Regions from separate parts of the Streptomyces sp. NPDC048291 genome, predicted to be linked through region 3. Evidence: riboswitches for the same ligand, from Rfam matches in the RefSeq annotation. Region 3 holds a riboswitch; each other region holds the start of a gene.
The links. A riboswitch is a leader RNA that binds a small molecule or an ion and turns the genes downstream of it on or off. The one in region 3 is predicted to bind S-adenosylmethionine.
Positions count from the first base shown of each region.

Region 1: another riboswitch for S-adenosylmethionine. It lies ahead of ACGF5O_RS02230 (aminotransferase class V-fold PLP-dependent enzyme); the one in region 3 lies ahead of ACGF5O_RS32620 (putative leader peptide).
Region 2: another riboswitch for S-adenosylmethionine. It lies ahead of ACGF5O_RS09300 (amino acid ABC transporter permease); the one in region 3 lies ahead of ACGF5O_RS32620 (putative leader peptide).
Region 4: another riboswitch for S-adenosylmethionine. It lies ahead of thrC (threonine synthase); the one in region 3 lies ahead of ACGF5O_RS32620 (putative leader peptide).

Region 1 is NZ_JBICZC010000001.1:519,560-526,989, forward strand. It holds gene ACGF5O_RS02220 (cytochrome bc complex cytochrome b subunit) at 1-451, shown strand, start outside; gene trpD (anthranilate phosphoribosyltransferase) at 585-1,649, shown strand; SAM riboswitch class IV at 1,804-1,920, shown strand; gene ACGF5O_RS02230 (aminotransferase class V-fold PLP-dependent enzyme) at 2,085-3,449, shown strand; gene ACGF5O_RS02235 (Lrp/AsnC family transcriptional regulator) at 3,589-3,870, opposite strand; gene ACGF5O_RS02240 (rhomboid family intramembrane serine protease) at 3,867-4,661, opposite strand; gene ACGF5O_RS02245 (hypothetical protein) at 4,815-5,054, shown strand; gene ACGF5O_RS02250 (NYN domain-containing protein) at 5,094-6,437, shown strand; gene ACGF5O_RS02255 (NlpC/P60 family protein) at 6,648-7,430, shown strand, end outside.
Region 2 is NZ_JBICZC010000003.1:379,287-386,716, forward strand. It holds gene ACGF5O_RS09295 (amino acid ABC transporter ATP-binding protein) at 1-670, opposite strand, end outside; gene ACGF5O_RS09300 (amino acid ABC transporter permease) at 667-1,650, opposite strand; SAM riboswitch class IV at 2,039-2,162, opposite strand; gene ACGF5O_RS09305 (glutathione S-transferase C-terminal domain-containing protein) at 2,240-3,112, opposite strand; gene ACGF5O_RS09310 (hypothetical protein) at 3,620-3,877, shown strand; gene ACGF5O_RS09315 (hypothetical protein) at 3,993-4,808, shown strand; gene ACGF5O_RS09320 (DUF2218 domain-containing protein) at 4,810-5,148, opposite strand; gene ACGF5O_RS09325 (MFS transporter) at 5,373-6,740, opposite strand; gene ACGF5O_RS09330 (NAD-dependent succinate-semialdehyde dehydrogenase) at 6,802-7,430, opposite strand, start outside.
Region 3 is NZ_JBICZC010000012.1:445,549-452,978, forward strand. It holds gene ACGF5O_RS32610 (ABC transporter permease) at 1-150, opposite strand, end outside; gene ACGF5O_RS32615 (ABC transporter substrate-binding protein) at 154-1,773, opposite strand; gene ACGF5O_RS32620 (putative leader peptide) at 1,998-2,114, opposite strand; SAM riboswitch class IV at 2,150-2,263, opposite strand; gene ACGF5O_RS32625 (peptidase E) at 2,446-3,114, opposite strand; gene ACGF5O_RS32630 (hypothetical protein) at 3,129-3,293, shown strand; gene ACGF5O_RS32635 (DUF427 domain-containing protein) at 3,316-4,131, shown strand; gene ACGF5O_RS32640 (hypothetical protein) at 4,245-4,526, shown strand; gene egtA (ergothioneine biosynthesis glutamate--cysteine ligase EgtA) at 4,723-6,003, shown strand; gene ACGF5O_RS32650 (alpha-L-rhamnosidase) at 6,482-7,430, shown strand, end outside.
Region 4 is NZ_JBICZC010000007.1:186,584-194,013, reverse strand. It holds gene groL (chaperonin GroEL) at 1-409, opposite strand, end outside; gene ACGF5O_RS20380 (cold-shock protein) at 793-999, opposite strand; gene ACGF5O_RS20375 (ubiquitin-like small modifier protein 1) at 1,468-1,743, opposite strand; gene thrC (threonine synthase) at 1,787-3,073, opposite strand; SAM riboswitch class I at 3,092-3,253, opposite strand; gene ACGF5O_RS20365 (glucosyl-3-phosphoglycerate synthase) at 3,411-4,355, shown strand; gene ACGF5O_RS20360 (trehalose-6-phosphate synthase) at 4,450-5,889, shown strand; gene otsB (trehalose-phosphatase) at 5,992-6,843, opposite strand; gene ACGF5O_RS20350 (DUF3263 domain-containing protein) at 6,979-7,212, opposite strand; gene ACGF5O_RS20345 (extracellular solute-binding protein) at 7,230-7,430, opposite strand, start outside.

The DNA of each region.
Region 1 (7,430 bases), on a different contig from region 3:
CCTGATCGGTGGTGGCAACGACCTCATCGCCACCCACTTCCACCTGTCGATCAACGACGTGACCTGGTTCGTCCGGATCTTCTTCTTCGCCGGACCGGTGATCGCGTTCATCGCCACCAAGCGGATCTGCATGGGCCTCCAGCGCCGGGACCGCGACAAGGTGCTGCACGGCCGCGAGACGGGCATCATCAAGCGGCTGCCGCACGGTGAGTTCATCGAGGTCCACGAGCCGCTCTCGCAGGAGCAGCTGCACACCCTCACGGCGCACCACCAGTACGAGCCGGCCCAGATCGGCCCGGCGGTCGACGAGAACGGTGTCGAGCGCAAGATCAAGGGGTCCGAGAAGCTCCGCGCCAAGCTGAGCGGCGCCTACTACGGCGAGGACAACCAGATCCCGAAGCCCACCGTCGAGGAGTACAAGGAGATCACGAGCGGCCACGGCCACCACTGATCGACCGCGTCGCCACGCCACAGCCGAAGGGCCCCCGTCCGTACATCGGACGGGGGCCCTTCGCGGTGCCCGGAGCTGGATAGGGTAGGCGTGGAAACCGGATATGTGGCGTACGACGATCAGGAGCGGCCGTATGAGCGCTGTGACCCCCGCTGGAGGCGACACCGCGGCGGGCCGTTCCTGGCCCGAGGTACTGAACGCGCTGCTGTACGGCCAGGACCAGAGCGCCGACGCCACGGCCTGGGCGATGGACCAGATCATGCGCGGCCAGGCCACCGACGCCCAGATCGCGGGCTTCGTCGTCGCCCTGCGGGCCAAGGGCGAGACCGTCGAGGAGATCAACGGGCTCGTCCGCACGATGTACGAGCACGCCAACGTCATCGAGGTGCCGGGCCGTACGGTCGACATCGTCGGCACCGGCGGCGACGGCGCGAAGACGGTGAACATCTCCACGATGTCGGCGCTCGTGGTGGCCGGCACCGGGGCGAAGGTCGTCAAGCACGGCAACCGCGCGGCCTCCTCCGCGTCCGGGGCCTCCGACGTCCTGGAGAAGCTCGGCGTCAACCTCGACCTGACCCCGCAGCGGGTCGCCGAGGTCGCCGAGGAGGCCGGCATCACCTTCTGCTTCGCCATCAAGTTCCACCCGGCGCTGCGGTACGCGGGCGCCGCGCGCGGCCAGCTGGGCATCCGCACGGTCTTCAACATCCTCGGCCCGCTGACCAACCCGGCACGGGTCCGCGCCCAGGCCGTCGGCGTCGCCGACCCCCGCATGGCCCCCGTCGTCGCGGGCGTCTTCGCCGAGCGCGGCCACTCCTCCCTCGTCTTCCGCGGCGACGACGGCCTCGACGAACTGACGACGACCGCCACGTCCCGCGTCTGGACCGTCCGCGACGGCAAGGTCACGGAGGAGACCTTCGACCCCCGTGACGCCGGCCTCGACCTGGTCCCCGTGGAGGCGCTGCGGGGCGGCGACCCGTCGTACAACGCGGAGGTCGCCCGCAGGCTCCTGGACGGCGAACAGGGCCCGGTACGGGACGCGGTGCTGCTGAACTCGGCGGCGGCGCTGGTGGCCCTGGACCCGGGCACCGGGTCGCTGGCCGAGCAACTGCGGGCGGGTATGGCCAAGGCGGCCGACTCGATCGACTCGGGTGCGGCCAAGCGCACGCTGGTGCGCTGGGCGGCGGCGACGCACAGGTAGGGACCGCGGTCGTCGGTCCGAGGCGCGGTTCGGCACCACCGGACCGCGCCGTCGCGGCTGATCGCCGTCGCGGCGGAGAAAAGAGAAACTCCCCTGTCCCGTCATCCGGACAGAAGTTGCGCGGCGGCGATCACTTCGCCTAGGTTCCTTTTCAGGTCATGAGTGACAGTCATGAGGCCCCGGCCGACTGTCCGGCAACCCTCCGTCCGTGGCGGGGTGCCCCGGGTGAAGACCAGGCCGTAGGCAGCGAGGTCTACGGCAAGCGCGGACCCCTCGAAGCACCAGGGGTCCTGGTCGTACGAGGGAGCCTTCTGTGAGCAAGCGAATGCGATAGGGCGTAGAGCCCCGCCTCCGCGTACCCCTTTTCAGCTTTCCCCGTGCCGTCGACACACCGTCCGGCGCGGCGGTTCCGCTTACCCTCACAGGAGCTCCGTCATGTCCGTCTCCACCGCTGCCTCCGCCCAGTCCGTTTGTGCCCCATTGCCTGTTCTGGGCCGGGATGTCACCGTCCCGCTGGTCACCGGCGGCGAGGTCGCCTACGCCGCCCTCGACTACGCGGCCAGCGCCCCCGCCCTCCAGCGGGTCTGGGACGACGTCGCGGCGTACGCCCCCTACTACGGTAGCGTCCACCGCGGCGCCGGCTACCTCTCCCAGCTCTCCACGGACCTCTTCGAGAACGCCCGCCGGACCGTCGCCGAGTTCCTCGACTGCCGCCCCGACGACCAGCTGGTCTTCACCCGCTCCACCACGGACTCCCTGAACCTCCTGGCCCGCGCCCTCCCCGCCGACTGCCAGGTCTTCGTCTTCGAGACCGAGCACCACGCCTCCCTGCTGCCGTGGCAGGACGCCCGGGTCACCTACCTCAACGCCCCCCGCACCCCGCGGCAGGCCGTCGAGACCCTGGAACGCGCCCTCGCCGCCCGCGACCCCTACGGTCCGGCCCTGGTCTGCGTCACCGGCGCGTCCAACGTCACCGGCGAGCTGTGGCCGGTACGGGAACTCGCGGCGGCCGCCCACGCGCACGGCGCCCGGATCGTCCTGGACGCCGCCCAGCTGGCCCCGCACCACCCGGTCTCCGTCCGGGACCTGGACGTCGACTGGATCGCCTTCTCCGGCCACAAGCTGTACGCCCCCTTCGGCTCCGGCGTCCTCGCCGGCCGCGCCGACTGGCTCCGGGCCGCCGAGCCCTACCTCGCGGGCGGCGGCGCCAGCCGCAAGGTCACCCGGCGTGAGGACGGGGGAGTGGCCGTGGAGTGGCACGAGAGCGCGGCGCGGCACGAGGCGGGGTCGCCCAACGTGATCGGCGCCTACTCCATCGCCTCCGCCTGCAAGGCGCTCACCGAGGCCGGCTTCGACACGCTGGTCGCCCGCGAGCGGCACCTGATCGAGAAGGTGCGGGCGGGGCTGGCCGAGGTCCCGGAGGTCCGGGTCCTCTCCCTCTTCGGCGACGACGCGCCCCGCGTCGGCGTGATCAGCTTCGTGGTGGAGGGCTGGAACAGCAGCCACTTCGCCGCCGCCCTCTCCGCCGAGTACGGCATCGGCGTCCGCGACGGCCTGTTCTGCGCCCACCCGCTGGTCAGGACCCTCCTCGGCTCCGACCCGCAGACCCAGGGCGAGTGCGGGGCGCCGGAGGCGGCACCGGGCGAGAAGTCCCTCAACGCGATCCGCGTGAGCTTCGGGGCGGGGACGCCGGACGAACACGTGGAGCGCTTCGTGACGGCGGTACGGGAACTGGTGACCGACGGTGCCAAGTGGTCCTACCGTACGGAGGACGGCCGCTGCGTCCCGGCGGTGAGCTGACCCACCTTCTTGGGGGCGCGGGGAACTGCGCGACAAGCCACGACGCACCCGCGGGGGACCACGCTGCGGGCCGGTGGGGGCTGATCGCGCAGTTCCCCGCGCCCCCAAAAGAAAGGCGCGCTGCAGCCGACGGCGTCTTCTAGCTGTCCAGGCCGATCGCGAACGCCGCCTCCAGGTCGTGCTGGGAGTACGTGCGGAACGCGACGTGCGTGTCCGTGGCCTCCACGCCGGGGATCTTGCTGATGGAGCCGGGGATGACCTCGGCCAGGTCCTCGTGCTGCTTCACCCGGACCATGGCGATCAGGTCGTACGTGCCGGTGACGGAGAAGACCTCGCTGACGCTTTCCAGCGCGGCGATCCGTTCCGCGATCTCGGGGATCCGGTCCACGCTGGTCTTGATGAGGACGATCGCGGTGATCACGGCTGGTTCTCTCCCTCGGGTGCCGGAGCTGGGGCGACCTTCACTTTAGTCGCCCGCCCGTCGCCCACCACCACCCTTCCAAGGCCGCGCTTCGCGCCCTTCTTTTTCCTGTACCGCACCCACGCGTACCCGAACCCGAGTCCGAAGCCGACCAGGTGGGCGAGGTAGGCGACGCCGGGGCCGGAGGGGGCCTGGTTCAGGGCCACCCACTGGAGGGCCGCCCAGAACGGGAGGACCACCCAGGCCGGGAACCGGAGCGGGAGGAAGAAGAGGAAGGGGAGGAGACTGGTCACGCGGGCGTTGGGGAACAGGTACAGGAACGCTCCGAGCACCGCCGAGATCGCCCCGGACGCGCCCACCAGCGACTGCGGGGACGTGGCGTTGGCGACCGCGTAGCCGAGCAGCGCGAGGTAGCCGCAGCAGAGGTAGAAGAGAGTGAACTCCACGCGGCCCATCCGTTCCTCGGTCATCGCCCCGAAGACGAAGAGGAAGAGCATGTTGCCGAGCAGGTGTACCCAGCCGCCGTGGATGAAGAGCGCGGTGGCCGGGGTGAGCGCCTCCCGCGCCGGACCGTCGAACAGGTCGGCGGGCACCACCCCCCAGTGCCGGAAATACGCCCGCTGGGCGGTCGCGAGGGCCTCTCCGGTGCCGTAGGACGGGTTGAAGCCGGAGGCGGGGCCGAGCACGAAGATCAGGCAGCACACGGCGATCAGGGTGTACGTCATGGGCGCGGACGTGCCCCGCAGACTCCGCAGGGTCCGGGCCGCCGTCGTGTTCCAGTTGCCGATCATGGACATAGAGCATGGCGTAACCGGACGCACCGGTGCAGATCGCCTCGCCGCCGCGGACAGGGCGGCGTCGGGTACCCGCCAGGCCGTAGGGTTACGAGCCACACGCGTCGGGACGGCGCGTCACGGACACTAGAAGGAAGCGAACAAGCCACGATGACGGTTCCCCTGCCGACCGCCACGACGCGGTGGCGCTGCACCCTCTGCGGCAACCTCACCCGCTTCGACGTGACCCGCTCGTCGAAGGTGGTCGAGTACGTCCACCTCGACCTGGCCGGTGAGCCGAAGGTCGAGGAGCGCGAGGTGGTCAGTGAGACCATCGAGTCGGTGCGCTGCCGCTGGTGCAACGCGGTGGACCAGGTGGAACTCGTGGACAGGCCGGGTGCCGACTCCTGAGACCGGGAGCGGCCCCGTACAGGTGATGGGGTGTGACGGATGGTGGAGACCACAGGCGGGGGGCCGGGCGACGGCACCGCCGAGGTGCTTGACCGTCCGTTGCCCGACGGCGTGCGACGGCGTGTCGTACAGATCGTGTCGGACGGCTTCGGCGGTCTGACCGTCGCCGAACTGCCCGCACAGCTGCGGCAGTACGCCCGATTCGCCCCGAATCGCCGGGCCAAGTTCGCGGGGAACGCGATGGCCGCCGCACTGGAGACCGACACCCTCTTCCGGCAGCGGATCGGGGAGAAGCTGAGAGAGGCCCAGCCGGAACTGGCCGGTGCCCTGGACTCCGGCTCCCCGCCCCCGGCCGCGGACCCGCTCGATGTGGCGGCCGCGGCCTATGTACTGCGCCCCATGGGCTGGGTGAAGCTCGTGGCGGCGGCCGGCGAGGAGGCCCAGCGGGCGGATGCCGAGCGGGCCGACGAGGAGAGCCGGGCCGAACTGGAGCGGCTGCGCGAGGAGCTGGACCGGGCCCGGGAGCAGACCCGGTCCGAGACGGAGCGGCTGCGCACCGAGCTGGACGCGGCGAAGAAGGAAGCGGAATCGCTTCACCGCAAGCTGCGGGCCGCGCTGAGCGACGTCAAGCGGGGTGAGGCGGCGCTGCGCAAGCTGCAGGGCGAGATGGAGACGGGGCGGACCGAGGGGCAGTCCCTGGTGTCCGCCGCGGAGAGCGAGAGCCGCCGGCTCAAGGCCCGGCTCGGTGAGGTCGAGGCGGCCCTGGAGGCCAGCCGCCGGGCCGCCCGCGAGGGGCGCAGCGTCGAGGACATGCGGCTGCGGCTGCTGCTCGACACCGTCCTCGACGCCGCCCAGGGGCTGCGCCGGGAGCTGGCCCTGCCGCCGGTGTCGGTGCGGCCCGCCGAGACCGTGGACGCGGTCGAACCGGGACGAATGACCCCGAAGGACATCGCGGCGCGCGCACTGTCCGAGCACGACCCGGCCGTCCTCAACCAGCTGCTCGCCCTGCCCCAGGCGCACTTGGTCGTCGACGGCTACAACGTGACCAAGACCGGCTATCCGCAGATGCCGCTGGAGAAGCAGCGGCTGCGGCTGCTCGGCCAGCTCTCCACGCTCGCCGCCCAGACCGGCGCCGAGGTCACCTGTGTCTTCGACGGCGCCGAGCTGGCCGCGCCGGTGCTGCTCGCCCCGCCGCGCGGGGTCCGGGTCCTCTTTTCCAAGCCGGGCGTCACCGCGGACGAGTTGATCCGCCAGCTGGTGCGCGCCGAGCCGCCGGGGCGCCCGGTGATCGTCGCCTCGACCGACCGGGAGGTCGCCGACGGGGTCGCGAGGGCGGGTGCCCGTCCGGTCGCTTCTGCCATGCTTCTGAAGCGACTGTCCTGAACGTTCAACCCGCATATGCAATGCCCGAATTGACCGAACCGTCACGCAACGTAGCGTCAATCGAGCATCACCGCTCGTGAGTTATGTGCAAAGAGTGCGTTGCGTGACCAGATTTTTCGCTGTTGGGTTTGAACTGATCACGGCGAGGTCACTAGGGTCGGGCCTCGAACCTCCACACGGGTGATCACTCAAACGAAGGAGCCCGTCTCCGTGGCGTCCCATCGTCGACCCAAGCAGCCGAGCCGTGCGCGCGTGACCGTGCTCACGACCGCAGCGGCCGCAGCCGTAGTCCTCAGCGCCAACGCCGCCAACGCGGCGCCCAGCGAGAAGCTGACCAAGGACGAGGTCAAGGCGAAGGTCGACAAGCTCTACGAGGAGGCCGAGCAGGCCACCGAGAAGCTGGACGGCGCCAAGGACAAGCAGCAGAAGCTGCAGAAGGAAATCTCCACGATCCAGGACAACGTGGCCCGTGGTCAGGAAGACCTCAACAAGCTGCGGGACAGTCTCGGTTCGCTGGCCACCGCGCAGTACCGCTCCGGCGGCATCGACCCGTCGGTCCAGCTCTTCCTCTCGTCCGACCCGGACGACTACCTCGACAAGGCCTCCACGCTCGACCAGTTGAGCAGTCAGCAGGTCGAGGCCCTGAAGAAGATTCAGGACAAACAGCGCGAACTCGCCCAGGAGCGGGCAGAGGCCTCCGACAAGCTCAAGGACCTCTCCGCCACCCGCACCGAGCTCGCCAAGCAGAAGTCGGCCGTCCAAGGCAAGCTCGCCGACGCGCAGAAGCTGCTCAACACCCTGACCGCCAAGGAGAAGGCGGCCCTCGACGCCGAGCAGGCCCAGGCCGCCAGCCGCGCCTCCTCCCGCGTGGACCTCGGCAGCACCGGCTCCGCCTCCGGCCGGGCCGCCTCCGCCTTCGCCGCCGCCCAGTCCGTGATCGGCTCGCCGTACGTCTACGGCGCCTCCGGCCCGTCCTCCTTCGACTGCTCGGGC
Region 2 (7,430 bases), on a different contig from region 3:
TCTCCCGGGCGAAGCCGATCTCGTGGGTGACGATGACGAGGGTGGTGCCGCTGGTCGCCAGGTCCTTGATGACGGCGAGGACCTCACCGACGAGTTCGGGGTCCAGGGCGGAGGTGGGCTCGTCGAAGAGGATGACGCCGGGGCGCAGGGCGAGCGCGCGGGCGATGGCGACGCGCTGCTGCTGGCCGCCGGAGAGCTGCCGGGGGTAGGCGCCGATCCGCTCGCCGAGGCCGACCCGTTCCAGGAGTTCCTTGGCGAGGGCCTGGGCAGCGGGCCTGCTGAGCCTCCCGGTGGCGGCCGGGGCGGCGGCCACGTTGTCCAGCACGGTCAGGTGCGGGAAGAGGTTGAAGTTCTGGAAGACGAAGCCGATCCGGCCGCGCTGGGCCAGGATGGCGCGCTCGCTCAGCTCCTTGAACCGGTCGCCGTGGCGCTTCACGCCGATCGGCTCGCCGTTGACGCTGACGTGGCCGCGCTCGGGCTTCTCCAGGTGGTTGATGACCCTGAGAAGCGTGGACTTGCCGGAGCCGGACGGGCCGAGGACGACGGTGACCTCGCCCGGGCGGACGGTCAGGTCGATGCCGTCGAGGACGCGGTGGGCGCCGTACCACTTGTGGACGCCGTGGATCTCCAGGGCGGCGGGGGCCGTCTCCAGGGTGTCGGTGGTGGTCATACCGCGGCCTCCCGGCGGATGCGGGCGCGCAGGTCGGTGAGGCCGGCGCGGAGTTTCTGCAGGGGGGTCGGCGGCAGCGCGCGGGTGGCGCCGCGGGCGTAGTACCGCTCCACGTAGAACTGGATCACGGAGACGACGCTGGTCAGGATCAGGTACCAGACGGTCACCACCAGGAGCAGCGGCACGATGTCACCGGGGTAGGTGGAGCCCATGCTCTGCGCGGAGCCGAAGAGGTCGAGCAGCGAGACGTAGAAGACCAGCGAGGTGCTCTTGATCAGGCCGATCAGCTGGTTGACGTAGTTCGGGGTGATCGACCTGAGCGCCTGCGGGAACACGATCTTCCGGAACTGGTAGCCCTTGGGCAGGCCGAGCGCGGCGGCCGCCTCGTGCTGGCCCTGATCCACGGAGAGGATGCCGCCGCGCACCACCTCGGCCGCGTAGGCGGCCTCGTTGAGGCTGAGGCCGATGACGGCGACGACCATGTCGGTGGCGAGCCTCGACTCGTCGAAGGAGAAGAAGGCCGGCCCGAAGGGGACACCGATGCTCAACGTCTTGTACAGGGCGCTGAAGTTGTAGAGGAAGAGCAGGACCACGATGAGCGGTATGGAGCGCAGCGCCCACACGTAGGTCCAGCTGACCGCGCGCAGCACGGGGCTCCTGGAGAGCCGGGCCAGGGCGAGCAGGATGCCACCGAGCAGGCCCAGCACCGCGCTGTAGGCGGCGACTTCGAGGGTGATGGCCAGTCCGTCGAGGATGGTCGGGCGCAGGAACCAGTAGCCGAAGCGGTCCCACTGGTAGAAGGGGTTGGTGACCAGTCCGTGGGCGAACTGGGCGACGAGGACCAGGGCGACCGCGGTGGCGATCCACCGTCCCGGCCTGCGCAGCGGCAGAACGCGCTGTGCGGCGAGGGGTTCTGACGGTTCGTCGGCGGCGGGGGGCGCCTCGGGGGCGGCGATCGTGGCGCCTGGGGGTTCACTCATGGCGGGCTCCGGCGGAGTCGGACACCCACGTGTCCCACGGCGGAGGCCGCGCACCGGGCCGTGTTCGGGCACGGAACGGTGCGCGGGGGCGCGCGGGGCACGGGGCTGGGCGGACGGCGGCACACCGGGCGGCCGGTGTTTCGACGGGGACGCTGGGGTGCGGAACTGCGGGAAACCGGCGGGAAGGCCTGGTCAGACCCGACAGCGGGCACAGCCCGGTGCGGTACACGCGCTACACAGGGCGCTGTTGACACGGAGCAGGTCGACGGCGCGGTCGGCGACGAGCGGGCTCCGGTACGGGCGTACGCAGCCCTCGGCGCGGCGCTGGGCCGTCCTGGAAGCTGCGTACATGTCCGTCACCTGTCACTGTCGTGCCGGCCCCGGAGGGGCCTCGCGCTTACCGAATCGTCGCTTGCCGAAACGTCGTCGGTCCGGTCGTCACCTGGGGCACCCCACCGCGGTGCGAGGGTTGCCGGTCAGCAAGCCAGGGCTTGACGCTGACGCTCTTGACCGTTCTGAGCCGTAAGTAAGTCAGTTGCCCGAACGAATGTCAACGCCTGTCCGATGGGCGAAACGGTCCGGACCGCTCTCACCTGCGCGGACCGCGGGGAGCGTCCGCCGCGTGGCCTGCCCAGTCCAGGATCTGGACAGCCGCGCCGGCGGCCTCCAGGCCCCGGCAACGGCCGTGGTGGCGGCGGGCGATGCCGTCGAGGTCGAGGTGGACACCGAAGGCCGGATGGGCGGCCAGCCGCCGGGCGTAGGCCCACAGCACCGGGTGCCCGGCGACGGCGTGCACGGCGGCGGCGTCCAGGTGGTTGCGGTGCACGGTGTCGAGTTGCACCAGGGCCACCCACAACTCGATGTCCGCCGCGGTGAGTTGCCCGCCGACCAGGAACTCCACCCCGGTCAGCCGGCGCTCCAGCCCGTCCAGGGCGGCGAGCAGCACCTCCAGCGCCTCCGGGTCGCCGCCCGCGCTCCCGGCCTGCTGAGCGGCCTGCTCGATGTCCTCGGCGCAGAGCCGCTCGACGGCCTCGATCTCGGCCTCGGCGCCGCACGGGTAGAGCCGGGTGACACCGTCACCGAAGTGCTGGTCCAGGTCGCGCAGGATGTCCCGGCTGTGGGTGCTGACGATCCTGCCGGACCAGCCGTCGCTGAACACCGGAGCGAGGGCCGGTCCCGAGTAGCGGTGCGCGCTGGCCTCGTACAGCGGGCGCAGCGCCGTGTGGCCGCCGTCGGGACGGTCCGGGACGGCGGGCAGGAAGGTGACCGGACAACAGTCGTCCAGGGCCAGCAGGCTGTGGCCGACGGCGATGCGGAGGCCGTCGGGACAGGCCGTGGAGAGGTGCAGCCGGTAGCGGCGCGGCACGGCGTAGTGGCCGCTGCGCGCGTCGCGGCCGATGCGGCCCCGGAAGGCGGGGGCGGTGCGGACGGACGGCAGGGCGGCGAGTGGAGTGATGGACATGCGTCTCCCCGGGGGCGGGCGGGCGCGCGGACGTACGCGCGGCGGAAGCGTTCGTCGGTGGGTTCTCGGTGAGCCGTGGACCGGTGGGCCGCGGCTCGGCGAGGGGGGGCTCGGCCAGAGGGACTCACCGAGAGGCATCTCGGTGAGCCGTGGCTCGACGGGCCGTGGTGTCTCCCGGCGGGTGGGGACCCGCCCGTACGGCCGGGGCCGGCCGCTCAGTCTCTGCGGCCGGTCGCGCCACACATCCGCAACAGGTCGATGTGGCGGCGGGAGGTGAGCAGGGGGGCCGTCCAGGGTGCGGGGCTCTCTCGGCGCTGTCGGCCGGTGAGCGTGCGCAGGCGACCCATCGTTCCCTACCTTTTCACTAGGATTCCCACCTGGAGTGTCGATCGGCCCTCGCCCGGCGTCAAGGGGGCGTCCACGCCTGGGACACCGGGCCCCGACTTGCCGCCGGCCGGCCGGGGCGGTGCGCTGGTGGCGGGGGCCGAGTGACAGGAGCCGGAGCCGATGACCGAGCCCCCGGGTCCCGGGCCGGTGCCGGGTGCCGTACCCGAGACCTTCGCGTTCCGCTGCGGGCGGTGCGGCCACGGCTGGGAGGCCACCTTCCAGGCGGTGTTCTTCACCGACCCGGTCGCCGACCCGGAGCTGCAGTCCACCCTGGAGTACGTCGACGAGGCCGGCCGGGCCGTGCCGTCGCCGCTCTCGGACGCGGTGTGCCCGCGCTGCGGCAGCCGGCGGGTGCGGATCACGGCGGCCGGGTCATGACGCTCACCCGAATGGCACGTGCGGGTGGTCGGCGCTCGTGGCCGGTGGTGGCGTGGAGGGACGTACCGGCGCCGTCCGCCCGGTGACGTACCGCGTTCCCGAGGAGGCAGTCGCGATGACCCGTCGTCCGTCCCGACCCGCGCGTGTGCTCGCCACGGCCCTGGCGACGGGGACCCTGCTCGCCACGGCGGTGGCCTGTTCGGACGGCAGCGGCTCCCCCGAGGCCGCGGCCGTCTCCCCCGCCGCCGAGCGCTCCCCGGCCCCGTCGCGCACCCCCGCCCTCACCGGCCCGGGGGCGCAGGCCGCGCTGATCACGCCGGCCGACATCGAGGACGACTGGCAGTTGGCCAACGACGCGGCCACCTGGCGCAACCAGATGCTGGTCGGGAAGGTCGACGTCGCCGAGTTCCTCAACGCCAAGTCCGACGCGGCCGACTGCCAGCGGCTGCTGGACAGCCTCTACTCCGACACCCTGCTGGGCCGGGCCACCGGCGCCTCCGGGCTGCGCGGCTTCACCTCGCAGGACTCCCGGCTGCTCTACCAGGTGGGCGACTACGGCCAGGCCGGCATGGACGCCACCATCAAGTGGCTGAAGAACCTGCCCACGGAGTGCAACCAGTTCTCGGCCACCGGCTCGGACGGCAGCAAGCGGACCGTGCAGGTCGTCGAGTACAAGGACCCGCCCAAGGCGGGCGACGCGCTGGCGGCGCTCACGGTCACCGTGCAGGGCACCTCGAACGGGCAGCCGGCCACGACCACCCTGGACGTCGTGGCGTTCCGCGTCGGCGCCTCCGGGGCCGCGGTCACCAACGGCGGCCTCTCGGGCGTCGACCACGACAGCACCGCCCTGGCCGTGCAGAACGGCGCCAAGCGCCTCAAGGACGTGCTCTCCGGCAAGACCCCGGCACCGCTGCCGAGCCAGTTCGACTAGGTCAGTGGGGTTCCGGCTCCTCGGAGTTGCGCTGGGTGCTGCCCGGTTCCCCGTTGTCGCGGTGCCAGGCGACGACGAGTTCGTCACGGGTGCCGAAGCGGACCAGGTGCCGGCCGACGACACCCTCCAGGACATCGAGGTTGTCGGGGTCCGTCTCCACGGTGAGCAGCAGGGCGCCCTCGGTCGCGGTGAGGGTGCCGGTGCCGTTCTGGAAGACGATGCCGCCGGTACCGCTCTCCTCGTCCCAGCTGGTCTGCGAGCGGCGGCCCAGGTGTGAGGCGAGCTGTTTGGCGTAGCGGGCGGGGCGGTCGGTGGGGACGCGGGCTTCGGAGCGGGCCATCTGGGACTCCCGGTGGTGCGGGGCGGGCGTACGGCGACGGGCTCACGCTACGTCGGGGCAGGGGGTCCGGCGCCGTACCCGGGTCCGCAAGCTTTGCATACCGGTCGCGTCACCTGCTCCGCGGAGTTCGCGCCTGCGATTTCCCCGCGCTGCCACCGTGCGGGCGGCCGCAGGCCCCGCGGGCGGGCGCCTGCGGGGCCTGGACGGCGTCGTCGGTCGGGGTGTCAGCCGTTCACCGGCCCCCGCGCCGTCCGTGCCGCCTTCGCCAGGTCGAGGTCCGTGGTCTCCGGGGCGAGGAACTGGGAGACCAGGCCGCCGAGCGCGAGCACGCCGGCGCCGACGAGGAGGACGAACTCCACGCCGAACCGGTCGAGGCCCATCGGCAGCAGGAAGGTGCCGACGGCCGCGCCGACCCTGCTCATCGCGGTGGCGAAGCCGACGCCCGTGGCGCGCAGCGAGGTGGGGAACACCTCCAGCGGGTAGACCGCGGTGAGCGCGCTGGAGGCCGCGTTGAGGAAGATGAAGAAGAGGAAGCCGCCCACGATGACGGGTGTGGAGTGCGGCCACACCGCGACCAGCGCGAGACAGACCGCGGTGATCCAGAACGGCGGGATCAGCAGCCTGCGGCGGCCGATGCGGTCCACGACCAGGCAGCCCGCCGTGACCCCGGCGACCGCGGTGAACGAGTAGACGAGCAACGCCGCGACCGCGTTGTCCCCCATGTTCAGGGCGTCGAAGACCTGCGTCCAGAACGTGCCGATGGCGAAGTACGGCAGCACCAGGGCCGCCCAGAAGACGCTCGCGAAGACCGTGCTGCGCAGGTGGTCCTTGCTGAACAGCGCCCAGAACCCGGCCTGTCCGGTCGCGGTCCGCTCGTCGAGTTCCGCGTCGACGTCGATCTCGATGCCGTACCGCTCGATCAGCGCCTCGGCCTCTTCCCGGCGCCCCCTGCTCAGCAGCCAGCGCGCCGACTCGGGGATGCCGCCCCGCAGGGACACGCACACCACCGCGATGACCGCGCTGCTGGCCAGCGACCAGCGCCAGCCGCCGTCGACGTCCGCGAACAGGGCGCCGACGACCGTGGCCAGCGCGTAGCCGACGTACCAGCTGATCTCCAGGCTGGCCAGCAGCCGGCCCCGGCCCTGCCTCGGCGCGTACTCGGACAGGAGCGGGGCGCCGATGGCGTACTCGCCGCCGATCGCGACCCCCATCAGCAGCCGGATCAGGAAGAGCTGGAGCCCGTCGGTGACGAAGAACTGGAGGACCGAGCCGACCAGGAAGATCAGCATGTCGGCGAGGAACACCGGGCGGCGGCCGTAACGGTCGGCGAGGCGGCCGAAGAGCGGGCCGCCGACGAAGATGCCGATCAGCGGGGAGGCGCCGACCAGGCCCTCCATGAAGGTGGAGAGGTGCAGGTCGGCGGTGAGTGCGGTCATCGCCATGCCGATGCCGCCGATGATGTAGCCGTCGATGCCCTCGCCGATCTGGGTGGCGAGTTTCAGCTTCGTCTGCAGGCGGCGGCGTTCGCGGGCGCGGTCGGCGGGCACTTCCGGGGTGCCGGGCGGTTGCTGGGTCGCAGGCGTCATTGCCATGAGCGGTCCTCGGGGTGAGCGGGTGAGCGGGCGGGGACGGGCAGGGGTGCGAAGGAGCCGGTCAGCGGGGCCAGTCGAGGGCGATGTACTGCGTCTCCAGGAAGGCCTCGATGCCCTCGCGGCCGCCTTCGCGGCCGAGGCCGGACTGCTTGACGCCGCCGAAGGGCGCGGCCGGGTCGGAGAGCAGGCCGCGGTTGACGCCGACCATGCCGGCCTCCAGGCGTTCGGCGAGGCGCAGGGCCCGGCCGACGTCACGGGAGTACACGTACGAGGCGAGGCCGTGGACGGTGGCGTTGGCGCGGGCGAGCATCTCGTCCTCGTCGGTGAAGGTGGTGAGCGGGGCGACGGGGCCGAAGACCTCCTCGTGCAGGATGCGGGCGTCGTCGGGGACGTCGACGAGCACGGTCGCGGGGTGGAAGTGGCCGGGTCCGTCAGGGACTTCGCCCTGCGCGGTGATCCGGGCGCCGCGCGCCACCGCGTCGTCGACCAGGGAGCGGATCCTGTCCACGGCCGCCCGGTTGATCATCGGGCCGAGGGCGACGCCCTCCGCCGTCCCCGGCCCGGTGCGTACGGCGGCCATGGCGGCACCGAACTTCTCGGTGAACTCCGCTGCCACGGACGTGTGGACGTAGAACCGGTTGGCGGCGATGCAGACCTCGCCGCCGCCGCGCATCTTGGCGTCCATCGCGC
Region 3 (7,430 bases):
CGGATCGACCTGCCCGGTGTCCATCCCGGCACCCGCCATCGCGGACACCGGGTCACCGGGAAGGAAGTCCAGCACCAGGAACGACACCGTGTAGGCCGCCCACAGCACGCCGACCGCCTGCGCCAGCCGTTTGATCACGTAGCGGCGCATCAGCTAGCCGATCCAGGTGTCGTGCAGCTGGATACGGCTGCCGGAGTCGAACGCCAGGTCGTGCACCTTGTCCGAGACGCCGAGCTGGGTCTGGAGCTCCACCACCGGCACGTCGTACGCGTTCCGCACGATCAACCGCTGTGCCTCGCCGACCAGTTGCCGCCGCTTCGCGATGTCCGTGGTCGCGGCCTGCGCGGACAGCGCCGTGTCCAGCGAACTGGCGGCCAGGTGGTAGAAGTTGCCCAGCCGCGTGGAGAAGGAGCTGCGCAGGATGTCCGGGTCGGCGCGGGTGGTGTTCCCCCACACCACGTCGAAGTCACCGGACTGGAGCGTGGTGGCGAACTGGGTGACCGGGAGCTGCTTGAGCACCACGTCGATCCCGACGGCCTTGAGCTGCTGCTGGACCAGCTCCAGCGCGGGCTGGTTGGTGGCCGCGTTCGGGAACCAGCTGATGGTCAGGGACAGCTTCTTGCCGGCCATGGCTCGGATGCCGTCGCTACCCGTCTTCCAACCGGACTGGTCCAGCAGGGACTTGGCCTTGGCCGCGTCGTACGCGAGGTCCGAGGACAGGTCCGTGTAGTCGGGTGTGGTGTGCGCCAGGACGCTGGTCGCCGACCGGGTGCCGGTCGGGAAGACGGTGGCGGCGATCTGTTTCCGGTCGACGGCGGCCGAGATCGCCTGCCGGACCTTCGTGTCCTTCAGCAGGGGCCGGGAGTTGTTGAGCCCGAGGCCGAACACCACTCCGGGGTTGGCCCGGCTCCGCAGGGTGACCTGGCCGCCCTTGAGCGCCGCCTCGTCGGCCCTGCCGACGCTGCTGATGGCGTCCACCTGCCCGGACTGGAGACTGCCGGCCCGCACCCCCGCCTCGGGCACGACCTTGAACACCAGCCGGTCCAGGTAGGCCTCGCCCTTCTTCGTCCAGAGCGAGGAGCCCCAGTCGTACCCGGTCCGCCTGTCCAGGGTGATCGACTGGTTCTGCACGTACTGCTTCAGCACGAACGGCCCGGACCCGACCACCCCGTCGCTGCACTTCCGCTGCGGGCTCTGCCTGATGCTCGCCGAGGACTCGATGCCCAGCGAGTGGGTCGAAGTCGCCTGCAGGAACTGGGCGTTGGGCTGCTCGAAGGCCACCTTGACGGTGAGCGGGTCGACCGCGGTGGTGCTCTTGACGCCGCTCAGGTAGCCCTCGGCGAGGGTGCCCAGGGCGCCGAGCCTCGGCACCGCGTCGAAGTTGTCCTTGACCACCTGCGCGGTCAGCTTCGAACCGTCGCTGAAGGTGACTCCGGACCGCAGACGGAATGTGAACGTCCGCGCGTCGGCGCTGATGTCCCAGCTCTTGGCGAGCCACGGCACGATCCTGCCGGTCTTCGGGTCCTGGTCGGTCAGGGAGTCCACGATCTGGCGTACCGAGTAGATGGTGTCGTTGCTGCCGACCTGCTGCGGATCCAGGCAGCCGGCGTCGGAGCCCACCGCGAAGGTCAGGGTGCCGCCGGACTTGGCCGGGCCGCTGCCGCCGCCGGAGCCGTCGTCGCCCGAACCGCACGCGGTCAGCAGGACGCTGGTGGTCAGGAGCGCGGCCAGGGGCGCCCATCGGATGGTTCTGAAATCCGGGAGTGCTCTCACGGAGGGGTCTCTCCTACTCGTGTCACCCAGGCGCGACCGCGCAGGGAAGTGCGGTGCGGGGACGGGCAGGTGCGTGCGACCCGGGCGGATCGAACCCGGCCGGGGATGCGCTGCGCAGACAGGGGGTTGGCATGCCGACGACACCGGGAACCGGCGGCGGGCGGAACGGCGGCGCGATGACGCCGTGGCCGGTGACGGAGGTCAGCCGGCGCCGGCCGCGCGGGTCAGACCCGACAGAGGCAGCTGGTCGAGCGCTTCAGATCGATGTGGCGCCGGCGCGAGAGCCTGGAGTACGCCGTGGCGTCGGTGGGGGAGGCCGCAGGATCGACGCTGTGCCGCATGCCGGTCCCTCCCCTTCTCCGGCCCCGGTCACGGGGCCACGCGCTTGCGGGAGTCGTCGGTGACCCCGCCGGGCTTTCACCTGGAGCACCCCACCGCGCGGGAGGGTTGCCGGTCAGCGAGCCAGGGCTTGACGCTGACACTCAATGCCGTTGGTGATGCTACGGACCGGTTTTGTCGTACGTCAATGCCACGACCTGACGCCCCCTCCGGGAGGCAGGGGCCGTCTCACGGGCCGGGACGGACGGTGGACGCACCTTGTTCCGCGTGCTGTGCTCCGGTCATGGAGACCGCAGGTCGGGCACACGCCCTGTGGCTCGGCCCGGCACGCGCTCACGGATGGAATCGCCACCGGCCCTCGGAGACGACGTCCACCTTGCCGTCCCTGACGCGGATCGCCGTGTCGTCGTCGATGAAATAGACCGGGAAGTCCGCGCGCGAGGCGATGCGGTCGGCCCACGGGTCGTCCCGCTCGGGGAAGTCCGGCGAATACAGGTGGGGCTTGAGATACCAGTCGAAGAGGCCGAACGGCGGCTCCACGGTCGTCGCCCCGAGCACGTGGAGGTCCGGTGTGTCCCCGATGACGTCGGCCGAATGGGCGGTCAGGTTCCGGCTGAAGATCATGGAGCCGGCGCTGACTCCCACGTAGACCCGGCTCGCCAGCGCCTCCAGGAAGCCGTCGGCAAGGCCGTTGCCGGTGATGCTGCGCGCGAGGTGGTAGTGGTTGCCGCCCTCGACGTAGATGACGTCGGCGTGGAGCAGCCGGTCGAGCACCAGCTGCCGGGGCAGGCCGTTCAGCTCCAGGACGTCGAACTCCCGCCAGCCGAGACCGTGCAGTCGGTTCATGTCCGCGAGGAACCATCCGTGGTCCCCGGGCTCGGCGACGGACGCCGTGGGAACGAACACGACGTTGGCCGACGAGAACGGCTTGCCCAGCATGTCCCGCAGCGCGTCCCGCAGCGTCTCGTTGCGCAGGCCGCTCGCCGTCAGCAGAAGGTTCATCGAGCGAGCCAACCATGATCGGGGGACGCGCGCAACGAACCAGCGAACGGCCCGACCTCTCGGTGTGGGAGCGTGCTGGTGGCAACGCCGAGGAGTACCTGTTGATCTTCGGCTGCCCCGAGCAGCTCGCGGCCCGGCGGGACGGCCGCCCCCCCCACATCACCGGAGTCACCGCGTGAACCAGCCGAAGGAGAGCCGCCCATGACCACCTTCCCCACCGCGCAGGCCGTGCGGACCACCCCCGAGGGTCTCCTGTGGGAGCCGAGCGAACGCTGGGTGCGGGGCCGCAAGGGCGAGGTCACGGTCGTCGACAGCCGCCACCCCGTCCTCGTCTGGGAGCCGGGTGTTCCCGTACCCCTGTACGCGTTCCCGCGCGCGGAGGTGCGCGAGGAACTCCTGCGTCCCGCGGAGAACCCGCCGACCGGCACCCACACCGGCTCGCGGATCTTCTACGACGTCGAGGTCGACGGCGAGCTGCTGGCGAACGCGGCCTGGACCTTCCCGGCCGCCGACCTGGCCGGCCACATCGCCTTCGAGTGGTTCCGGCGCGTCGGACGGGGCCTGGACCACTGGTACGAGGAGGAGGAAGAGATCTTCGTCCACCCCCGTGACCCGCACAAGCGGGTGGACGCCATCCCCAGCAGCCGTCACCTCGTGGTCGAGATCGACGGCACGGTCGTCGCGGACACCCGCCGCCCGGTCCTGCTCTTCGAGACCGGCCTGCCCACCCGTTACTACGTCCCGCGCGAGGACGTCCGCCTCGACCTGCTCGAAGCCACCGACCACCACACCGGCTGCCCCTACAAGGGGACCGCCCGGTACTGGTCGTGGCGCGGCGAGGCCGACGTCCCGCCCGACGTCGTCTGGAGCTACCCGGACCCGTTGCCCGCGGTCGGCGCCGTCAAGGGGCTCCTCGCGTTCTACAACGAGGCCGTCGACATCACCCTCGACGGCGAACGGCTGGCGCGCCCCGTCACCCACTTCACCAAGGCGCTCACGGAGCGGCAGCGCACCTGAGGACCGGCGCGAAACCGCGGACGCGGTCCTTGTGCACGATCCCGGCTGGACGCCCTGCTGGAGCACGCCGGGACCCTGGACGACCCCGGGCAGGTCCGCCGCAGCCTCAACGAGTGGCACGACACGGTACGTGCCGCCGCTCACAACACCACCGTCTGGTCACTGCTGCACACCGTCGACGCCCAGGTGAAGACCAGCGCCCCTGGCGGACCCGCACGGTCGAGGACACCTTCGACGCGACCCTCGGCGAACACCGGGCGATCACCGAGGCGATCCGGGAGGACGACGCCGAGACGGCCCGGCTGCGCATGCTCGCGCACCACGAACACGACCGGGACACGCGCATCCGGCAGAAGGTGCGCCGGGACACCGGCGGTGGACTGCCGCCCGGCTGACGGCGGTCGGGGACGGCGGTCCGGGACGGCCCGGGTCGGTCCGGCAGCCCGTTGCGGGTTGCCGTATGCCCGGTCGTCTGGAAAGTGCGCTCTTGTCATGACAGGGCGGGACGGCGGACTCTGGCAGCAGGCACGGCGGTACGCGTACCGGACGTCGGATCCCCGACGGCCCTGAGGCGGCTCAGGAGGCTCCCGGATGTCGGTTTCACCGGAGTGCGGCATCGATGGTCCTGCCCTCACCGAACACGAGGCGGAGGCACTGGTCGAGGGAATCTGCTTCAAGACGGGCCCGCCGCGCAGCGTCGGGGTCGAGGTGGAGTGGCTCGTCCACCGGGAGCGGGCACCGCACGACCCGGTGGGCCGGGCCGAGTTGGCAGCGGCCCACGCCGACCTGCGCACCCTCCCGCTGGCGTCCGGACTGAGCGTCGAGCCCGGCGGTCAGGTGGAACTCAGCTCCCGGCCGGCCCCGTCACTGGCCGACTGCGTCTCGGAGGTCTCCGCCGACCTGGACGCGGTGCGCACCGCACTGCGCGGGCACGGCCTGACCCTGGCCGGGATGGGCGTCGACCCGTGGCAGTCCCCTCGCCGGTTCCTGCGGGAGCGCCGCTACGACGCGATGGAGGCCTGCCTCGACCGTACCGGCTCGGCCGGACGCACCCTGATGTGCACGTCGGCCTCCGTCCAGGTGTGCCTCGACGCCGGACGGGAGGAACCCGGCGTCATGGGATTCGCCCGCCGCTGGTGGCTGGCCCACCACCTGGGCGCGGTCCTGGTCGCGGCGTTCGCGAACTCGCCCATGGCCGAAGGCCGCGCCACGGGCTGGCTGTCCACCCGGCAGCTGAAGTGGGCGGAACTCGACCCGGGCCGGGCCGGCGGACCCTCCCTGGCGCATGGCCCGCGCCACGCCTGGGTCCGGCGGGTCCTCGACGCGCCGGTGATGTGCGTACGGCGGGACGGCCCCTGGGAGGTGCCGGACGGGGTGAGCTTCCGCGAGTGGACCCGCTCGCGCTCCATGCGCCCGCCCACCCACGCGGACCTCGACTACCACATCAGCACCCTGTTTCCGCCGGTCAGGCCGCGCGGACACCTCGAACTGCGCATGATCGACGCCCAGCCCGGCGACGACGGGTGGATCGTCCCGCTCGCGGTGGTCACCGCCCTGTTCGACGACCCGGACGCCGCCGCGATCGCGCACCGGGCCGTGGCGCCGCTGGCCGAGCGGGCCGCCGGGGCACCGGCGCCGCACAATCCGCTGTGGACCGCCGCGGCACGCCACGGACTCGCCGACCCCGGACTGCGGCGCGCCGCGGTCACCTGCTTCGACGCCGCGCTGGAGGCCCTGCCCCGAATGGGCGCGAACACCAGGGTCGTGGACACCGTCGCGGCCCACGCCGACCGCTACGTCCGACGCGGCCGCTGCCCCGCCGACGACGTACTCGACCGGGCGGCGTCCGCGCGGCACCGAGCGGAACGGTGAGGCACGTCGCGCTGTTGCCGCGGTAACGCCCGAGGCCGTCAAGTCGTCACTGAAGCACGAGAGTTCGGGCCGCGTCGTGCTCCCGGCCGCCGACGTGCTCAGCCCGCCTGGCGGCGCTCGGGTGCCGTCAAGGGCCTCCACCCCTCAGAAACCGATCGGTTGACCGTACGTCGGCCGCCCCGGCCGCTGTCCAGGACGAGCGACGCGGCCCACGGCGGCTCGGCGGCCCGCTCGCTCCACGGCCTGGCCATGGGGATCGACTTGCCGCCGAGGATTGATTGAAACCGTTCAATCGGTCCTGACTCGCCTCCTCGTGCACCGGTCCTGCCCGCGAACGCCACGAACCAACCGCGTCGCGAAATCGCCCGCACGACGATTGACCCCCGCGCCGCCCGGCTTTACGTTACCCACGCCCCTCAGTATTGAATCGATTCAACCAGCAACGATTCATTCCACCCGTGTGAGTGAGGAGTCGCAGATGATCAGCAGGAGGAACATGCTCGCGGGCGCCGCCGCCGCGGTCGCGGCGGCCACCGTCGACGGTGTGTCGGCATCGACGGCGTCGGCTTCCGGGCGGCCCCGGGCGCAGGCCCGTACACAGCCCGGCACGGCGGGGGACGGGCTGAGCGTCGCCGCGCCGACCGTCGAGTACGTCCGCCACCCCCTGGGCCTCGACGCCCAACGCCCGCGACTGAGCTGGCCGTTGGTCTCCGACGGGGTGGACGTGCGGCAGAGCGCCTATCAGGTCCGGGTCGCCACCACGGCCTCGGGCCTCGCCCACCCCGACGTCTGGGACAGCGGGAAGGTCGCCTCCGGCGAGTCCGTCCTCGTGCCGTACGCCGGTCCCGCGCTGCGGTCCCGGACGCGCTACCACTGGTCCGTGCGGGTGTGGGACGGCGCGGACAGGGCCTCCGGCTGGAGCGCACCGTCGTGGTGGGAGACCGGGCTCATGGGCACCGGGCAGTGGACCGCGGACTGGATCTCCGCACCGGCGAGCCTCACCGACGCGCCGTCCTTCGACGGCGGTTCGTGGATCTGGTTCCCCGAGGGCGACCCCACGAGCAGCGTGCCGGCGGCCACCCGCTGGTTCCGGCGCACCGCCGAACTGCCCGCCGGGATCACCGCGGCGACGCTCGCCATCACCGCGGACAACGTGTACACCGTCTCCGTGAACGGCGTCGAGGTCGGGCACACCGACCTCGACACGGACAACGAGGACTGGCGGCGCCCCGCCGTGATCGACGTACTGGACCGCGTACAGGCCGGTGACAACGTTATCGCCGTCTCGGCCACCAACGCGACCGAGGGCCCGGCGGGGCTCGTCGCCGTCCTCGTGGTGCGCACCGCCTCGGGTGAGCAGGAGGTGTTCACGGACGCCTCCTGGAAGTCCACGGACACGGAACCGGCCGCTGGCTGGAACGAGTCGG
Region 4 (7,430 bases), on a different contig from region 3:
CGTCCTTGGCCTGCTCGAGCAGGGCACCGGAGACCGCCTCGACGGCCTTCTCGATACCGCGCTTCAGGGCCATCGGGTTGGCACCGGCGGCCACGTTGCGCAGGCCCTCGCGGACCAGGGCCTGGGCGAGCACGGTCGCGGTGGTCGTACCGTCACCGGCGACGTCGTCCGTCTTCTTGGCGACTTCCTTGACCAGCTCGGCGCCGATCTTCTCGTACGGGTCCTCCAGCTCGATCTCCTTGGCGATGGACACACCATCGTTGGTGATCGTGGGGGCGCCCCACTTCTTCTCAAGGACGACGTTGCGACCCTTGGGGCCGAGGGTGACCTTGACGGCGTCGGCGAGCTGGTTCATACCGCGCTCAAGGCCGCGCCGCGCCTCCTCGTCGAACGCGATGATCTTGGCCATGTGAAGTGGTCCCTCCAGGACTGGGGGTGAGTCTTCGGACCGCGCCCGCGCCCGCGACGGACGGCTCGCCGACCCGTGGGTTTCTTGCCCCACCCGGCCTGCGGGCCTCACCGACCCGGTCCTTCGTTGTCACTCTCACCTTCAGAGTGCTAACGCCAATGATTAGCACTCGCCCATCGAGAGTGCAAGGCGCGCTCGCGAAGCGAGTGCTCGTTGAGGGGTGGTGGTCGGGTGACGGGCGGGCGCAAGCGCCTCCCGGGGATCGGGCCCCCTGAGTCCGGCCCGCGCGGGGCGTGCCCGGGCATGCCGAAGGGCCCGTGCCCCGGGAGGCACGAGCCCTTCGGACAAGTACAGAAGAACGTCGCTGTCAGTCGGCGCGTGCTTCAGCTGGTCGCCAGCCGGACCATGTCCGCCTGCGGCCCCTTCTGGCCCTGCGAGATCTCGAAATCGACTCGCTGACCTTCCTCCAGGGTGCGGTAGCCGTCCATCTGAATCGCGCTGTAGTGGACGAAAACATCCGCACCACCGTCGACCGCGATGAAGCCGTACCCCTTCTCCGCGTTGAACCACTTGACGGTGCCCTGAGCCATGCCTAACTCCCCTATTACTGGCCCTTGCACAGATCCACACTTCGCGGATCCGGGTCAGACCTCACCCCCCATTGGTTGGGGGCGTGCGCCGGAACGCGTCGACCGCGGCTGAATGTATCTGTCCAACTGCCGTCTGCAACAGGTCAATCGGACGAGAATTCTGGACGGAAGGGGTCCGGAATGTAGCAAGAATTCGGCCGAATTCAGGGCAAGTCGGGCCCCGTAAAGGTCACAAAAGCCGCATATAACCCGCGCACTTTGGCTACTTCTTGTCGGGCTCGCGGTATCGAATACGGGGCTCCCGACCTGGAGATCGGGACCGTGTTCCCCAACTCTACCGCGCTCAACCACACAGAATTGCCCCCTCCGCTTCTCTCACGGAGGGGGCAATCAGATGAACAGTCGGTGATCGGCGTTACCGAAGGTAATGTTCGGTCATTCGATCAGCCTGTCAAGCAGGTCAGCAGGTCAGCCGCCGGCGACGGCCGGGATGATGGAGACGCCGGCGCCGTCCGGGGTGGCGGTCTCCAGGCCCTGCTCGAACCGCACGTCGTCGTCGTTGACGTACACGTTGACGAACCGGCGCAGCTTGCCCTGGTCGTCGAGAACGCGCGCGGAGATCCCGGTGTGCTTCTTCTCCAGGTCCGAGATGACCTCGCCGAGGGTGGCCCCTTCGGCGGCGACTTCGGCCTGACCACCGGTGTAGGTGCGCAGGATGGTGGGGATGCGAACGGTGACGCTCACGTTTTTACCTCCGGTCTGGGCAACGCCCTATTTCTCGGGGGACTCAGGCGAGCCCGGCTTCGCGGAAAGACTCCAGATTCGGGCGAATGGTCGCGGTGAGTCCGGTCCCCGCCACCGCGTCCAGCGTCTTCAGTCCATCACCGGTGTTGAGTACAACGACCGACTTTGCCGGATCAATCAACCCATTCTCAATGAGCTTTTTGGTGACTCCAACCGTCACTCCGCCGGCGGTTTCCGCGAAGATTCCCTCGGTCCGCGCGAGCAGCTTGATGGCGTCGACGACCTGCTCGTCGGTGACGTCCTCCACCGCACCGCCGGTGCGCCGCGCGATGTCGAGGACGTACGGCCCGTCGGCCGGGTTGCCGATGGCCAGCGACTTGGCGATGGTGTTCGGCTTCTGCGGGCGGACCACGTCGTGGCCCTCCTTGTAGGCCACCGACACCGGCGAGCACCCCTCGGCCTGGGCGCCGAAGATCTTGTACGGCCTGTCCTCGACGAGACCGAGCTTGATCAGCTCCTGCAGACCCTTGTCGATCTTCGTGAGCTGCGAGCCGGAGGCGATCGGGATGACCAGCTGGTCCGGGATCCGCCAGCCGAGCTGCTCGCAGATCTCGTACGCCAGGGTCTTGGAGCCCTCCGCGTAGTACGGCCGCAGGTTGACGTTGACGAAGCCCCAGCCCTCGCCGGCCGGGTCGCCGATCAGCTCGGAGCAGAAACGGTTCACGTCGTCGTAGTTGCCCTCGATGCCGACGAGCTCGCCGCCGTAGATCGCGGCCATGACGACCTTGCCCTGCTCCAGGTCGTGCGGGATGAAGACGCAGGAGCGGAAGCCGGCCCGGGCGGCGGCGGCACCGACCGCGCCGGCCAGGTTGCCGGTGGAGGAGCAGGAGAGGGTGGTGTAGCCGAAGGCGCGGGCGGCCTCGACGGCCTGGGCGACGACGCGGTCCTTGAAGGAGTGCGTCGGGTTGCCGGAGTCGTCCTTCACGTACAGCCCGCCGGTGACCCCCAGCTCGCGCGCCAGGTTGTCGGCCTGGACGAGCTTGGTCCAGCCGGGGTTGATGTTCGGCTTGGTCGCCACGTCCGCGGGGACGGGCAGCAGCGGCGCGTAGCGCCAGATGTTCGCGGGACCCGCTTCGATCGTCTTGCGGAGTTCCTCGGTGTCGTAGGCCGAGAAGTCGTACGCGATCTCCAGCGGGCCGAAACACTCCTCGCAGGCGAAAACCGGGCCGAGTGGCACCCGGTGACCGCACTCGCGGCAGCTCAGGGCAGCGGCGGGACCGAGGTCGACGGTCGTAGAGTCGGTGGTGGGTGCAACAGTCTGCGCAGCCATGTGAGGCGAGGCCCTTTCTCCTCATCTTCCTCACGACGCATCTCGCCGTGAGACGGATTTGGCACCTTCCCTAGCCGGGAGCCTCGCGAGCGATCGACACTGATCGGCGATCTACGAGAACCGACTGGAGGGTTGCCGGGGCTTCAACGGGCCGTTTCCCTCTGCCCCTCTGGATGAGCGGTATGCGGTTGTCAACGCCGGGTGACCCCAGGACATGCGATGGTCATCGGCGTTGTTCAAGACTGTAACCGAAGGCCAGGACAGTTGAGAGAGTCGTCCGAACCGCGAGATGGATCACACGTCCCCGTGTGGCCGTGACAGTGAGGAGCCGCTGACCGTGCTGGAAGAAGTCGAGCGCTGGCTGGCCACCCGCTCCTGGTCCGTAACCGATCGTCCGCTGCACCGGGTCATGGCCGCCAAACGGTCCTCCGGGCAGACGGTCAGCGTCGTGCTGCCCGCGCTCAACGAGGAGGAGACCGTCGGCGACATCGTCGCGATCATCCGCCACGACCTCATGCAGCAGGTGCCGCTCGTCGACGAGATCGTCGTCGTCGACTCCGGCTCCACCGACCGCACGGCGGCCGTCGCCGCGGCGGCCGGCGCCCGCGTCGTGCACCGCGACGCGATCCTGCCCCGCATTCCCGCCGTCCCCGGCAAGGGCGAGGTCCTCTGGCGCTCGCTGCTCGTCACGTCGGGTGACGTCGTCTGCTTCATCGACGCCGACCTGCGCGACTTCTCCTCCGACTTCGTCACCGGCATCGTCGGCCCGCTCCTCACCGACCCGGACGTGGACCTGGTCAAGGCGATGTACGACCGCCCGCTCGGCGGCGCCGCCGGACAGGGCGGCCGGGTCACCGAGCTGATGGCCCGCCCGCTGCTGAACATGCACTGGCCGCAGCTGGCCGGTTTCGTCCAGCCGCTCGGCGGCGAGTACGCGGCCCGCCGCTCGCTCCTCGAACAGCTCCCCTTCCCGGTCGGCTACGGCGTGGAGCTGGGCATGCTGGTCGACGCCCTGCACCTGGTCGGGCTCGACGCGCTGGCCCAGGTCGACGTCGGCGTCCGCAAGCACCGCCACCAGGACGGCCAGGCCCTCGGCCGGATGTCCGCCGCGATCTACCGCACGGCCCAGCTGCGGCTGGCCCGCGGCCACCTGATCCGCCCCTCCCTCACCCAGTTCGAACGGGGCGAGGACGGCTTCGAACCGCGCACGTACTCCGTGGACACGGAGGAACGGCCGCCGATGGCGGAGATCGCGGAGTACGCCGAACGCAAGGTGGCGTGAGTTCGCCGTACGGCCGTATACGGCGGCGCGTCGGGCGCTGCCGTACGTTTGAGCGTTTACGGGCCGGGCTAGGTTGACGCGTATGGCTTCCCCCATGGCTTCCACCGGCGGTGCCGAGGTGCTGGTCGCCTCGAACCGCGGCCCGGTCTCGTACGACCTGCGCGAAGACGGTTCGCTGCACGCCAGGAGGGGCGGCGGCGGGCTGGTCTCAGGGCTCTCGGCCATCGGGCCGGACGCGAACGCCGTGTGGGTGTGCGCGGCGCTGGGCGACGGCGACCGCGAGGCGGTACGGCGGGCCGAGGGCGGCCGGCTGCCGGCCGGGGACACCGGCGGGCAGCAGGTCAGGATGCTCGACATCGACGCGGACGTCTTCGCCGACGCGTACAACGGCATCGCGAACTCGGTGCTCTGGTTCGTCCACCACATGCTCTACCAGACTCCGCTGGAGCCCGTCTTCGACGCGGAGTTCCGGCGGCAATGGGGTTCGTACCAGGCCTACAACCGCGCCTTCGCCCAGGCGCTGGCGCAGGAGGCGGCCGAGGGTGCGGTGGTGGTCATCCAGGACTACCACCTGGCCCTGGCCCCGCGGATGCTCCGCCGGCTCCGCCCCGACCTGCGGATCGGCCACTTCTCCCACACCCCCTGGGCGCCGCCGGACTACTTCCGCCTGCTCCCCGACGACATCGCGGCGGAGCTGCTCAGCGGGATCCTGGGCGCCGACCACGCGGCGTTCCTGACGCGGCGGTGGGCGGACGCGTTCGTCGACTGCTGCCACACGGTGCTGGGCCCGGGGATCCCGGCCGCCGACCCGGCGTCCGGCGGGACCCGGATCGGGGTGCACGGGCTGGGCGCCGACGCGGAGTTCCTGCGGAAGCGGTCGCACGAACCGGACGTCGGCGAGCGGATGGCCGCGCTTCGGGAGGAGATCGGCGGCACGGACCGGAAGACGATCGTCCGGGTGGACCGCACGGAGCTGTCGAAGAACATCGTGCGGGGACTGCTGGCCTACCGGCAGCTGCTCGACGACCACCCCGAGTGGCGGGAGCGGGTGGTGCACGTCGCGTTCGCGTACCCGTCGCGGCAGGACCTCGCGGTGTACCGCGACTACACGGCCGAGGTGCAACGGGTCGCCGACGACATCAACTCGGCGTACGGGACGGCGGGTTGGACGCCGGTGGTCCTGCACGTCAAGGACGACTTCGCCCGCTCCCTCGCGGCGTACCGGCTGGCCGACGTGGCGCTCGTCAACCCCATCCGGGACGGGATGAACCTGGTCGCCAAGGAGATTCCCGTGGTGTCGGACGAGGGGTGCGTGCTCGTGCTGTCGCGGGAGGCGGGGGCGTACGAGGAGCTGGGCGAGGACGCGGTGGTGGTGAACCCGTACGACATCGGGGGGACGGCGTTGGCGTTGGCGCTGGCGCTGGCCATGCCGGTGGAGGAGCGGGCGGAGCGGTGCAAGCGGCTGGCCGCGGGGGCTACGGCGTTGCCGCCGGCGGCTTGGTTTCTTGAGCAGCTTGAGGCGTTGGGCGGGTAGTTCGGTAGAGATTCGGGTGCGGGCCGGTGGGGGCTGGTCGCGCAGTTCCTCCCCCAGCCTTCGGCCGGGGGGACCCCCAGCGCCCCTGAAGGGGCGCTACGGCTAAGCGGCGCTCAAAGCTGCCAGGCTTCTCAGGAGTCTTACGACCCCCTCCGGGCCGTCCGTCACCACGTCCGCGCGGTCGGCGAGCTCGGTCACCTCTGTACTGCCGCTGCATACCAGCAGGCCGGGGACGCCCTCCTCGCGGAGTTTCTCCACGGCGGCGAAGGCGGGGATGTCGCCGAGGTCGTCGCCTGCGTAGAGGATCGCGCCGGCGTTGATGTGCCGGGCGTGCTCGCGCAGGGCCACGCCCTTGTCCATGCCCGGGGGGCGGAGTTCCAGGACCAGGCGGCCCGGTTCGACGATCAGGGCGTGGCCGGTGGCGAGGTCGGTGAGGGGGGCGCGGAGGGTTTCGAAGGTGGCCTGGGGGTCGGCGGCGCGGCGGGTGTGGACCGCGATGGCCCGGCCCTTCTCCTCGATCCAGGTGCCCTGCGAGGCCCCGGCGCGGTCGAGGAGGGCGGGGAGTTCGGCGCGGACGGCGGCGATGCCGGGGTGCGGGGGCGGTGCGGTGAGCTCGCCGGTGGCCGCGTCCCAGCGTTCGGCGCCGTAGTGGCCGAGGACGACCAGGTGTTCCAGGCCGGGCACGCCCGCGAAGCCGCCGTAGCGGACGGCCACCTCGGCCGGGCGGCCGGTGACCACGGCGACGGCGGCCACCTTCGGCGCGAGCGCCGCCAGCACCGGTACGGCGTCCGGGTGGGCCCTGGCCTGCTCGGGGTCGGCGACGATCGGCGCGAGCGTCCCGTCGAAGTCGAGCCCGACGAGCGCGGAGCCGGGCCGCGAGAGCAGCGCGGCCAGGCCGTCACGCCCAGCGGCCGTCCGCGGCGTCGGAAGGGGTTCCGTGATGTGGGTTCCCATGCAGCCGACAGTATCTGACCACCCCCTCAGCGGCAGCGCCCCTTCAGGGGCGCTGGGGGTCCCCCCGGCCGAAGGCTGGGGGAGGAACTGCGCGACCAGCCCCCACCGGCCCGCAGATCCGTCTCTACCGAAAGCTCAACGCTCCCCCCGCCGCGCGTCCCGCACCCTCCGCAGCCTGTTCACCGTCACCGGATCATGGGCCAACGCCCGCTCGTCGTCGAGCAGGGCGTTCAGGAGCTGGTAGTAGCGCACCGGCGCCAGGTCCAGTTCCTCGCGTATCGCGCGTTCCTTCGCGCCGGGGCTCGGGAAGCCCCGGCGTTCGAGCGCGAGGACGGCCCGCTCGCGCTCGCCCAGTCCATGCCGGTCCATGGCGAGAACGGTAGCGCTCAGCCGGTCGCCGCCGCCGTACGGCTGTCCGCCGTCGCCGCCTCGGCCTGGATGCGGGTGAGGACGCCGGTCGGGTTGCCGGTCGGGCTCACCGCCGTACCGATCTGCTTCTTGATGTCGGCGCTGATCGCGGCCCAGGAGGTCTTGCCCGCGGGGTAGAGCTGCGAGGTGGGCAGCTGCTCCAGGAAGGGCCGCAGCTG